Regions from separate parts of the Hafnia alvei genome, predicted to be linked through region 2. Evidence: predicted binding sites of a transcription regulator. Region 2 holds the regulator's gene; each other region holds the start of a gene.
The links. Region 2 encodes PurR, which represses purine synthesis genes. Its sites were predicted from a motif close to CANGCAAACGTTTGCNTG; they were not measured.
Positions count from the first base shown of each region.

Region 1: a site for PurR is predicted at 2,839-2,856, ahead of cvpA (colicin V production protein). Genes of this name have one in related genera too.
Region 3: a site for PurR is predicted at 1,417-1,434, ahead of purM (phosphoribosylformylglycinamidine cyclo-ligase). Genes of this name have one in related genera too.

Region 1 is NZ_OZ061315.1:3,147,291-3,151,521, reverse strand. It holds gene accD (acetyl-CoA carboxylase, carboxyltransferase subunit beta) at 1-305, shown strand, start outside; gene folC (bifunctional tetrahydrofolate synthase/dihydrofolate synthase) at 533-1,807, shown strand; gene dedD (cell division protein DedD) at 1,823-2,635, shown strand; gene cvpA (colicin V production protein) at 2,914-3,429, shown strand; gene purF (amidophosphoribosyltransferase) at 3,451-4,231, shown strand, end outside.
Region 2 is NZ_OZ061315.1:2,507,202-2,511,432, reverse strand. It holds gene AB3Y96_RS12030 (ABC transporter permease) at 1-1,088, opposite strand, end outside; gene purR (HTH-type transcriptional repressor PurR) at 1,092-2,117, opposite strand; gene AB3Y96_RS12020 (YnhF family membrane protein) at 2,472-2,561, shown strand; gene sodB (superoxide dismutase [Fe]) at 2,655-3,233, opposite strand; gene AB3Y96_RS12010 (NlpC/P60 family protein) at 3,585-4,231, opposite strand, start outside.
Region 3 is NZ_OZ061315.1:3,374,087-3,378,317, reverse strand. It holds gene purN (phosphoribosylglycinamide formyltransferase) at 1-219, opposite strand, end outside; gene purM (phosphoribosylformylglycinamidine cyclo-ligase) at 232-1,272, opposite strand; gene upp (uracil phosphoribosyltransferase) at 1,588-2,214, shown strand; gene uraA (uracil permease) at 2,465-3,757, shown strand; gene hda (DnaA inactivator Hda) at 3,839-4,231, shown strand, end outside.

The DNA.
Region 1 (4,231 bases), 640 kb from region 2:
ACCCAACCATGGGTGGTGTTTCTGCAAGTTTGGCGATGCTGGGTGACATTAACGTCGCTGAGCCAAAAGCGCTGATCGGCTTTGCCGGCCCTCGCGTGATCGAGCAGACCGTGCGTGAGAAATTGCCAGCAGGTTTCCAGCGCAGTGAGTTCCTGATCGAGAAAGGTGCGATCGATATGATTGTCCGTCGTCCAGAAATGCGCGATAAATTGGCAAGCCTTGTGGCTAAAATGACAGGGCAACCAGAACCTGTCAGCAGTGAAGTCGTTCGCGAAATCCCTGTTGAAGGCGAGACTCAAGACTAAGTCTTTTCTCCTCCTCTGGTTGTATACCCTCACCATACGGGTTGCAGAAAGTCGGCAAATTTGTAGATACCTAGAGCATCGATCGTGATGTGCCTAGGGAAATTGCTTAGTCGATGTATATGCAGCCTGTCGTCATACGGGTATAGCAGTCTTATATCATAGCCCCATTCGGGGCTTTGTTGACTTCTTGAACCGGTTTGAACGGGACTCATGAACGATCAATGACTATGAACAATCTCCCTATCCCCCAAGCCACGTCGAACTTGAACGAATGGCTGCACTATCTAGAACACCTGCACAGTAAAACGATTGAGTTGGGACTGGATCGCGTTAAGCGCGTCGCTGAAAAGCTCGATTTACTCAAGCCTGCACCTACCGTATTTACCGTTGCCGGTACCAATGGCAAAGGCACCACCTGCCGAACCTTAGAATCGATCCTAATGGCCGCCGGCTTTCGTGTGGGCGTATACAGTTCCCCACATCTGCTGCGCTATACCGAGCGAGTACGTATCCAGGGTGAAGAGCTCAGCGAAGCCGACCACTGCCGCTCGTTTGCAGCCTTAGAAGCTGGGCGCGGCGATATCTCTCTGACCTATTTCGAATACGGCACGCTTTCGGCACTGCAGCTGTTTAAACAGTCAGCGCTGGACGTGGTGATCTTGGAGGTCGGTCTCGGTGGTCGTTTAGATGCAACAAACATTGTTGATCCTAGCGTGGCGGTGGTGACCAGTATTGCGCTGGATCATACCGACTGGCTGGGGCCGGATCGTGAAAGTATCGGGCGTGAAAAAGCAGGCATTTTCCGTGCAGGTATTCCGGCGATTGTGGGTGAGCCTGATATGCCGCTGACAATTGCCGAGGTTGCCGTAGAAAAGGGCGCGCAGCTATATCGCCGTGGTCACGATTGGAACTTCAGTGCCACCCAGCTCGATTGGCAATGGCAGGATGCAGACACCACGTGGTCGCACCTTCCACTACCGAAGGTTCCACTGCCTAATGCCGCCACTGCGCTGGCCGCGCTGCGTCACTGTGCGCTTAAGGTTGATGAATCGGCGATTCGCCAAGGGCTTGAAACCGCGCAGTTACCCGGTCGATTCCAAATTATCAGCGAGCAGCCTGTGCTAATTTTGGATGTGGCACATAATCCTCATGCGGCCGGTTATTTGGCGGGGCGTTTGCAGCAGTTGCTAGAACAGCGTCCGACTACGCAGCCACGGCGCGTACGTGCCGTCGTGGGCATGTTGGAAGATAAAGATATTGCGGGCACGCTGGCGTGTTTAAAACCACTGATCGATGAATGGTACTGCGCGCCGCTGGAAGGCCCGCGTGGTGCTCCAGCAGAGCGTTTGGCCGAACATTTGGATGAACCAAACGTGTTTGCCGACGTCGAAAGTGCATGGCAAAAAGCGATGCATGATGCGGCTCCACAGGATATTGTGATTGTTTGTGGCTCATTCCATACCGTTGCGCATGTTATGGCGGTATTAGAAACGCATCATTAGAAACGGAGAGAGCGAGTGGCAAGTAAGTTTCAAAATCGACTGGTTGGCACGGTCATTATCGTTGCGCTGGGCGTCATCGTTTTGCCCGGTTTGTTAGACGGGCAGAAAAAACATTATCAGGATGAGTTTGCTGCTATTCCGCTGGTGCCAAAGCCAGGTGAGGATGATCCTACAGACGTTATTCCTCCGGTAACTCAACCTCTGAGCGAAACGCCTCAGACACCGCAGGAAGGTGCGAATGCGCAGGCACCAATGGATAACGGCAACGTGCCGACTCAAGACCGTGAAGGGGCAAGCACGGCGGTTTCGCCTAATACCCATCAAGGGCGCGGAGATATGGTTGAACTGAAGCCGGTTGAAAGTAAGCCGGTAGAAAATAAACCTGTTGAACAGCCTAAGCCGGTGAAGAAACCTGTCGAGAAGCCGAAGCCAGTCGAACCGCCGAAAATGGTAGAAGCTAAACCTAAGCCGGTCGAGAAGTCTGTTGAACAGCCAAAACCGGTTGAGCAACCCAAGCCAGTCGAACAGCCTAAACCCGTAGAGCAAGCCAAACCAGCGGCGGTGCCGGAAGAAAAAGCACCGGCGGGGCAAGCGTATGTGGTACAGCTGGGGGCATTACGTAATGCGTCTAAAGCGAGTGAGATTGTGGCTAAGCTGCGGTTGTCTGGTTACCGTGCTTATACGGTGCCGGCGACGCCGGTTCAGGGCGAAATCACTCGTCTGTTTGTAGGGCCAGATGCCTCTAAACAAAAACTACAGTCTGCTCTGCCTGAACTGAATAGCATTAGTGGCTTGAATGGTCAGGTGCGCAGCTATAGCGGCAAATAGCGGTCAATAGGCGTTTAGAACGTCAATTCATCTAAACAATGAGTTGTGTTCGATTTTACAGCAGCTTTGTTCCCAGCAATGAGAGCAGGGCTGTTGTTCTATTTGGATTGATACATTTGGGCGTTGGTTTAGCCGAGGGTACTGGCTGAATCTGTGTCAAATTTTTATGAGAATAAAATTTGCGAACAGGAAGGGAAATCCTCTACGCAAACGTTTTCTTTTTCTGTTAGAATTCGCCGCGAACTGGATGCCGAGGCAATTCTTGAATTGGAATAGTCATGGTTTGGATTGATTGGGTCATTATTGGCATCATCGGATTTTCGGCGTTAGTGAGCCTAATCCGAGGGTTTGTGCGAGAAGCGTTGTCACTGGTTACGTGGGGGGCAGCATTCTTTGTCGCCAGCCATTTCTACACCTATCTCGCTGTCTACTTCACTCGTTTCGAAGATGCGCTGGTGCGCAACGGCATTGCGATTGCGATCTTATTTGTTGCAACGTTGATTGTCGGCGCCATTGTTAACTATGTGGTTGGTTCGCTGGTAGAGCGAACCGGATTGAGCGGAACCGACCGCGTGCTGGGCATCTGTTTTGGTGCGCTGCGTGGGGTGCTGATTGTTTCAGCGATTCTGTTCTTTTTGGATACCTTTACCTCGATGGCGCAAAGTGCGGACTGGAAACAGTCACAGCTCATCCCGCAGTTCAGTTACATCATCAGGTGGTTCTTTGACTACCTGCAGAGCACGTCGAGTTTCATACCGGAGCATTTGCCTTCTATTCCGCTCCCGCTCCGGTAACGCTGATGAGGAAATGACAACATGTGCGGTATTGTCGGTATCGCCGGTTTTACACCGGTAAACCAGTCGATTTATGATGCGTTAACGGTGCTTCAACACCGTGGGCAAGATGCCGCAGGCATCGTCACTATTGATGCCAATAATGGCTTCCGTTTGCGTAAGGCGAACGGTTTGGTGAAAGATGTGTTTGAAGCACGGCATATGTTACGCCTGCAAGGCAATATGGGTATCGGCCACGTGCGTTACCCAACGGCAGGCAGTTCTAGCGCATCCGAGGCGCAGCCGTTTTATGTCAACTCCCCATTCGGTATTACTTTGGCGCACAATGGTAATCTGACCAATGCGCACGAGCTTAAGCAGAAACTGTTTGAGCGTGCGCGTCGCCACGTCAATACCACGTCTGATTCTGAAATTCTGCTGAATATCTTTGCTCACGAGCTGGATCGTTTTGACCACTATCCGCTGGAGTCTGATAACGTGTTTGCTGCCGTGGCGGCAACGCACCAGCAGATCCGCGGCGCTTACGCCTGCGTGCTGATGATCATTGGCCACGGCATGGTCGCTTTCCGCGATCCAAACGGCATTCGCCCCTTGGTGATTGGTAAGCGTGATTTAGAAGATGGCCGTGTTGAGTACATGGTGGCTTCTGAGAGCGTGGCCTTGGATACCTTGGGCTTTGAGTTCATCCGTGACGTTGCACCGGGTGAAGCGATTTATGTCACTGAAAAAGGGCAGCTGTTTACCCGCCAGTGTGCAGATAATCCGAAGAGTAATCCTTGCCTGTTTGAGTATGTGTACTTTG
Region 2 (4,231 bases):
AACAGGTTCGCCATCCCCGCAATGAGCAGGCTATTCATAATCGGCGCACTGAGCTGATGAATGCTGGTAAGCCAATAATCATCGGTCCACTGTAGCGGGAAAGAAGAAGAGAAAGGCCAACGCCACGCAATAGACCAAACGAAGAGTACCGCGTAAGCACCTAGCGTTAACAGCACGCCAATTGTCCAGAGCGGAGCAAGCGGCATACGCCATGTGTTGCGCCTTTGCCCATAAGCGTTGCGACAATATTTCAACCAGAGTTTTTCACCGCATCCCCATGCGCCAAAGCTGGCTAATGTCATCGCAATAAGCAACAGCGTGCCAGCGGCGGCCAAAGACTGGTGCCCCATCGAGGGTTCGCTTATCCATTGCCAAACTAACAACGCCAAGGTGGTTGGCTGCTGTGGCCCCAATAGAATCGCAATATCCACGGCGGATAGCCCAAAGGCGAGCACGCAAAACAGCGGCAGGCGCAGGGCCACCAGTATTTGCGGCACTAATAGCAACCACCAGACTTTTTCACTGTGGTAACCCAATGCGTTACCAGCCTGCATTTGACGGGCCACATCAATTCGCCCCGCGATGTTAAACGCCAGCAAAAATAAAAAGGGTGTCTCTTTGATCACCAGTAAAAGAATTAAGGACAGGGCATAAGGGTCATTGACGATCGTCCAATCAGGCGGGCGCACAAAACCCGTAAATGTTGGGGATATAAGCCTGAGTAGCCAACCTGAAGGAGATAACAGCAGTATGAGTCCGGTCGCCAGTGCAATATGCGGCATGGCTAAAATCGCGCTCGAAACAGCGCGAGCGGCCCCGCTGGCGCGCTGTATAACTTGCCCGCAAAGCGCTAATGCCAACCAAAGTGATATTAAGGTAGCGGCGATTGCGCTCCATAAACTCAGGCCAACCGAGCGCATCAAACCTGGCCATTGGAGTAAAAGCGTCCACGGCTGGATGAAGTTATTGAAAGAGGAAATGTCAGACAGCGGCTGAGTCAGTGCCAGCAGCGCTGCCAATATTGGCAACGCTCCGGCAAAGAACAGCACAACGGGGAACAGCGCTAAAAGAAAAGGGCTGCTCTTCATCACTTAGCGGCGATAGTCCAGATATGGGCCATCGGCAACGGAGCGACGCTCCACGAGTTTTGGATGAACTTCGATCGTTTGAGAATCTTCACGTTTGCTCACGATACGGTCGAGCAGCATATCAAAGGCCATAGAGCCCAAACGCTCTTTCGGCTGGTGGATGGTGGTCAACGCTGGTGAGAAGTAGCGAGCGTTGCGCACGTTATCATAACCGATCACCGATATATCCTGCGGTACACGTAAGCCCATCTCATCGGCGGCGCAGATTGCGCCCATCGCCATGATATCTCCGCCCACGAAGACCGCCGTTGGGCGATTTTTTTGCGATAGGATCTGGTGCATGGCTTTGTAACCGGATTCTGGCTCGAAGTCGCCTTCTACCATCCACTCATCGCGTGCGGAAATATTGGCTTCCTGCAGGGCTTTCAAGAAGCCGCGCAGACGACCTCCGCCGGTGTTACGGGAAAGCTGACCGGTAATCGCCCCAATATCGCGGTGACCGCGTTCAATTAAATAGCGACCGGCTAAATAGCCACCTTCGAACGCATTATCTTGAATGGCGTCGGTAAAATCACTGCGCTGTGTGCCCCAGTCCATCACTACCATTGGAATATTGCGGTAGTCCTCAAGGGTTTGCAGCAGGTTTTCTGGATATTCAGAGCACATCACTAACAGCCCATCGACGCGCTTTTGCGCCAGCATTGCCAAATAAGCTTTTTGCTTTTCAGGGTTATTGTGAGAGTTACATAAAATAAGCGTATAGCCTTGGCTGTAACAGGCGTTTTCAACGGCCTCAATCACCTCAGCAAAATAGGGCGCTTCGCTGGAGGTTGCCAGCAAACCGATCGATTTAGTGTGGTTCACTTTCAGGCTACGGGCGACGGCGCTGGGGGAGTAGTGCAATTCTTTAATGGCTTCCCAAACCGCGGTCTTGGTCTCTTCTGCGACAAAACGCGTCTTATTAATAACGTGAGACACTGTCGTGGTTGAAACGCCCGCGCGTTTTGCCACATCTTTAATCGTTGCCATGAAACAGATGACTCCTAAGCTAATGTCACAATGACATAGCTATTGCGTTAATCGTTTGCTTACGTACATCAAAATATACTGATTACAATCGCATCAAAGAGAGGAATATGCGGATTTATCAAGCGCCAGCCTATTCTTTTACGTTATGAAAGCTGATACGTAGCAGTAAACCGTAAATTTTGGCCTATAAAATGCAAAAGGGGAAGTCAAAATTGTGGGTTAACAGAAAGAATAATCGAAAGTTTTACTGCGTGCGATCCCATTTAAGGTATGTGAAAATGATTTCACACACTTTCTGCAAGTGTTTATGTATAATCAAAATTGATCTGATAACGAAATGCGGGAGAAGAAGAAATGGAAACCGACCTGAAATATTCTCTAATGACAACGGTCGCGGCGCTGGCTGTGATTGTTATCTTTAGTTTTGTTGCCGCGCTACATTGATTTATCGCTAAGTTTTCTATCGATAGCTATTAACATGGCTAAAACAAAAGGCGGTCAATTGACCGCCTTTTTCATGTGCGTAACTTAGCAAACTTATGCCAGATTTTTCGCCACGAATTCCCAGTTTACCAGAGCCCAGAAGTTCTCCAGATATTTAGGACGCGCATTGCGATAGTCGATGTAGTAGGCGTGCTCCCAAACGTCCACGGTCAGCAGAGGCTTATCACCGCTGGTCAGTGGTGTTGCTGCGTTTGAGGTGTTCACAATTGCCAAAGAACCATCGGCTTTTTTAACCAGCCAAGTCCAACCAGAACCGAAGTTGCCGATCGCGGATTTAGTCAGTTCTTCTTTGAAAGCGTCGAATGAACCAAATGCTTTGTTAATGGCTTCGGCTACTGCGCCAGTTGGTGCGTTGCCACCTTTTGGTGACAGGCAATGCCAGTAGAAGGTGTGGTTCCAAACCTGAGCGGCGTTGTTGAAGATCCCGCCGGTAGAGGTCTTGATGATCTCTTCCAGTGATTTACCTTCAAATTCAGTGCCTTTAACCAGATTGTTCAGGTTAACCACGTAGGTGTTGTGATGCTTACCGTAATGGTATTCCAAGGTTTCTGCGGAGATGTGCGGTTCGAGTGCGTTTTTTTCGTATGGTAATGCAGGTAATTCAAAAGACATTGCTCTCTCCTATTATTGCTCTATTTTGCAATGAAACAGTTACACGGAAGTGTTTTATGTTTCATGCATCACACCAACGTTAATGTCAGTGAGCGGGTTTTTAAAATTGAAACGATCTTGTTGTGCTCTTGTTATGGGGATCGATTTTAGCAAGTTTTGAATCTAATAACAGGCAAAATTTTTGTTTTTGGTTATCAATTGATGATTTGTACACCATTCGTTCAAAACGGCGACGGTACGAAAATGAGGGGAAGGGGATAATACAAAGACAGGGTAAATCTAAATGATAGGGATTATCACAAAATACGATTAATCCCTACCATAAATCTGTTTAACAATGACCTTCTGCTATTAACGAATCGTTTTTGGCGTCATTACGCGGCGGGCGCCAACGTAGTGTCCTTGCCAATAATCATTATCTAAATAGCTGATCCGAATTTGTTCGCCGGTGCGAGGTGACTGTATAAATTTACCTTCGCCCATATAAACACCTACATGATCGGCGGCGCCACGATTATTAATACGGAAGAAGACCAAGTCGCCTTTTTGTAGCTCTGTTTTTTTCACCGGAGCCGCATCGCGCAGATGATACATTTCATTGGCGGTACGCGGGATCTTGATGCTCAGTAAATCCTGATAGGCGTAATAGACTAAACCGCTGCAGTCGAAGCCCGTGCTTGGTGAAGCTCCACCCCAGCGATACGGTTTGCCTACCTGATTCATCAGCTTATTCATGGCCGTCTGCTTGGCATGCTGGTAGCGTTTTTTATGCTGAGGGCTCAAACGGATCGGTTTACCATCAACGATTTCAATATTGTTTTGATTCAGCTTGGCTAATTCGCCTTTGCTGTTTCTGCCATGGCTATTCAATTCACCGCGCTGGCGACCATAGGTTTTTTTATTACTAACGCGAGCTAGCCTAGCCGTGGAATGAGTGTCGCTTTTCTTGACGCTGGATTTTGCCTTCGGTTTAGAAATAGAGGCTAATACTGCTTTAT
Region 3 (4,231 bases), 870 kb from region 2:
CATTAATGCCAGATCAAAAGCATCGCGGTCGGCATAGGATTTGGGGTCTAGACAGTGCGTGGGAATAGCGTCCTGTGCCGCACGTTCAAGCCCATAAGCGTTTGCTTTATTGCTGAACACGGCGTTGATGCGTCCACGAATGCGCCCATGGCTACAGGCGTCAATTAACGCCTGTAGATTGCTACCGTTGCCGGAAATTAAAACGACGATGTTTTTCATTGGCTCAGTCGCTTATGCGTTGATCACAACGCGTTCGTCAGTATTTGACGCCGCGATTGCACCAATTTTCCATGCTTTTTCGCCGTGGGCGTTCATGAGCGCAATCGCAGCATCAACCTCTGAAGCTGGCAGTGCGATGATCATGCCTACGCCGCAGTTGAAGGTGCGATACATTTCGTGCCGGCTAACGTTGCCCGCCTGCTGCAGCCAGTTAAAGACCGATGGCCACTGCCAGCTGGATTCATCGATAACGGCCTGCGTGCCCTCTGGCAGTACGCGCGGAATGTTTTCCCAGAAACCGCCGCCGGTGAGGTGGGCGATCGCGTGGATGTCGTGTTCTTCAATCAGCTTAAGAATAGATTTTACGTAGATCTTAGTGGGTGCCAGTAGATGGTCTGCCAGCGGTTTGCCATCCAGCTCTTCTTTGAGCGGATCGGTATGGCTGACTTCCAAAATCTTGCGCACCAGTGAATAGCCGTTGGAGTGCGGGCCGCTTGCGCCCAGCGCGATGAGTACATCGCCCGCTTGAACCTTGCTGCCGTCAATAATTTCGGATTTTTCAACCACGCCGACGCAGAAGCCTGCAACGTCGTAATCTTCACCGTGATACATACCCGGCATTTCAGCGGTTTCACCACCGACTAATGCGCAGCCTGACTGCTTGCAGCCTTCGGCAATGCCGGTGATAACGCTGGCTGCGGTGTCTACGTCTAATTTTCCGGTCGCATAATAATCGAGGAAGAACAGTGGTTCAGCGCCTTGAACGACCAAGTCATTAACACACATCGCGACCAAATCAATACCGATAGTGTCGTGGCGTTTTAAATCCATCGCCAGACGTAATTTGGTGCCGACGCCGTCGGTGCCTGAAACCAGAATGGGTTCGCGATATTTTTGTGGTAGGGCACAAAGTGCGCCAAATCCACCCAGACCACCCATAACTTCCGGGCGGCGAGTTTCTTTTACCACGCCTTTAATGCGATCAACTAAGGCATTGCCAGCATCAATGTCTACACCTGCGTCTTTGTAACTGAGAGCGGTTTTGTCGGTCACTGCGAAAATCCCCATGGCGGTTAGGATGAGTTCTGATATCAGGAGTACAAAGGAACCGCTAGCTCAGTAACGGTGCGGCTTGCACTTGCATCGGATAACAGAACGCACACTGAAATATTCAAAAGCGCGGCAATTCTAACAGTCTAGGCAAACGTTTGCGAGCGGCTTGTGAAGGGGATCTGATTTTTTCCTGTAATCCGTGTAGATCTCATCTAAGCTGATCTGGATCATGATTTTAACGGTGGCGCGGAATTTAAAAGGCGTTATAATCTCGCGATTTTTTTTTGCGCTGACCGCAACCTGGGAGATGAAATGATGAAGATCGTCGAAGTAAAACACCCGCTCGTAAGACATAAACTGGGCTTGATGCGCGAGAACGATATTAGCACCAAACGTTTTCGTGAATTGGCATCAGAGGTCGGGAGTTTACTGACCTATGAAGCGACCGCAGACCTCGAAACAGAAAAAGTAACAATTGATGGTTGGTGTGGTCCTGTCGAAGTCGATCAGATCAAAGGTAAAAAAATCACCGTGGTTCCAATCCTGCGCGCAGGTTTGGGCATGATGGAAGGCGTGCTGGAACATGTTCCAAGCGCACGTATCAGCGTGGTTGGTGTTTATCGTGACGAAGAAACCCTGGAGCCAGTGCCTTACTTCCAGAAATTAGTTTCAAACATCGATGAACGTATGGCGCTGGTGGTTGACCCAATGCTGGCAACCGGTGGTTCTATGATTGCCACTATCGATCTGCTGAAAAAAGCCGGCTGCCACAGCATTAAAGTATTAGTACTGGTTGCTGCGCCAGAAGGTATTGCGGCGTTAGAAAAAGTGCACCCAGACGTTGAGCTGTACACCGCGTCTATCGATCAGGGCTTGAATGAGAAGGGGTACATCATTCCTGGCTTGGGCGATGCGGGCGATAAGATATTTGGTACGAAATAATAATTGAGCCGACTTGAGAGTCGGCTTTTTTTTGGTCTATACCCTCATGCCGATCGTTTAAGAGATACATGGGGCTAGCACACCGCGGGCGCTCAGGCAGCTAAAGCTGTTACGACCCCATCGGTGTGCTTCCCCTAAAATCATGCTTAAGTGACCAGCATTAGTCTATATCCGGCATTCTTAACGCGGGTAGACCAAGCTAAAAACACAACACCTGACTATTCAATAAAATCACTTAGAGGATAAAAACATGACTCGTCGCGTCATCGGAGTAAGCGAACGCCCACCGCTTTTGCAAACGATTCCGTTGAGCTTCCAGCATTTGTTCGCCATGTTTGGCGCAACGGTGCTGGTGCCTATTCTATTCAAGATAAACCCTGCGACGGTCTTGCTGTTTAACGGCATCGGTACGCTGCTGTATTTATTCATTTGTAAGGGAAAAATCCCGGCTTATTTAGGGTCTAGTTTTGCCTTTATTTCACCGGTTATGCTGCTGTTGCCCTTAGGTTATGAGCTGGCACTTGGTGGTTTTATTGTGTGCGGTGCCCTGTTCTGCTTAGTGGCGCTGATTGTGAAAAAAGCCGGTACAGGCTGGCTGGATGTGATGTTCCCACCGGCGGCGATGGGGGCGATTGTTGCGGTTATCGGACTTGAACTGGCAGGCGTTGCCGCGAATATGGCGGGATTGCTGCCAGCCAGCGGCGCATCGGTAGACACCACTACGATCACTATTTCGATGGTGACCTTAGGGGTAACCGTGCTGGGCTCGGTGCTGTTTCGCGGTTTTTTAGCGATTATCCCTATTTTAATCGGTGTGCTGGCAGGGTATGCGCTGTCATTTGCCATGGGCGTGGTGGATTTAACACCTATCCGTGAAGCTCACTGGTTTGCGTTACCGACTTTCTACACGCCGAAATTCGAGTGGTTTGCGATCCTAACTATTCTGCCTGCTGCGTTGGTGGTGATTGCCGAGCACGTGGGCCATCTGGTGGTGACGGCGAATATCGTGAAGAAAGATTTGCTGCGTGATCCTGGTTTGCATCGTTCGATGTTTGCGAATGGTTTGTCGACCATGTTCTCTGGGTTCTTCGGCTCAACGCCAAATACCACCTACGGCGAAAATATCGGCGTGATGGCGATTACCAAAGTGTATAGCACATGGGTAATTGGTGGCGCTGCGGTTTTGGCTATTCTGCTATCCTGCATTGGTAAACTGGCGGCGGCGATTCAGATGGTGCCCGTGCCGGTGATGGGCGGCGTTTCTCTGCTGTTGTACGGCGTAATCGGTGCATCGGGTATTCGCGTGCTGATCGAATCAAAAGTGGACTACAACAAAGCGCAGAACCTGATCCTGACGTCGATTATTTTGATTATTGGCGTGAGCGGCGCAACGATCCACATTGGTGCCGCCGAATTGAAAGGCATGGCATTGGCGACGATTGTCGGTATTGCCATGAGCCTGTTATTCAAAGTGATCAGCATGGTTCGTGGTGAAGAAGTGATCCTTGACGAAACGGACGAAGAGCAAACGCCCGCGCGTTAATCAGATCCTTAAGATCCTCGCTCAACAGCCGCCAGTTTATGTGTTAAACTGGCGGCGTTTTTTTGCCTGTTTTGGTTTGAGGTGCTTCTGAACACGCCGGCACAGCTTTCACTGCCACTTTATTTGCCTGATGACGAGACTTTTGCGAGTTTCTATTCGGGAGAGAATTCTTCTCTGCTAGCCGCATTGCAGGGTGCTTTGCAGCAGGAGCATGGTACTTATATCTATTTCTGGTCGCGTGAGGGCGGAGGGCGCAGCCATCTGTTGCATGCGGCCTGTGCTGAACTTTCCCAACGCGGCGAAGCCGTGGGCTACGTGCCTTTGGATAAACGCGCCTACTTTGTGCCTGAAGTGTTGGATGGCATGGAGCAGCTTTCTTTGGTTTGCATTGATAACATTGAATGTATCGCCGGAGAAGAAGAGTGGGAAATGGCGATTTTCAATCTCTATAATCGCATTCTTGAAACTGGCCGT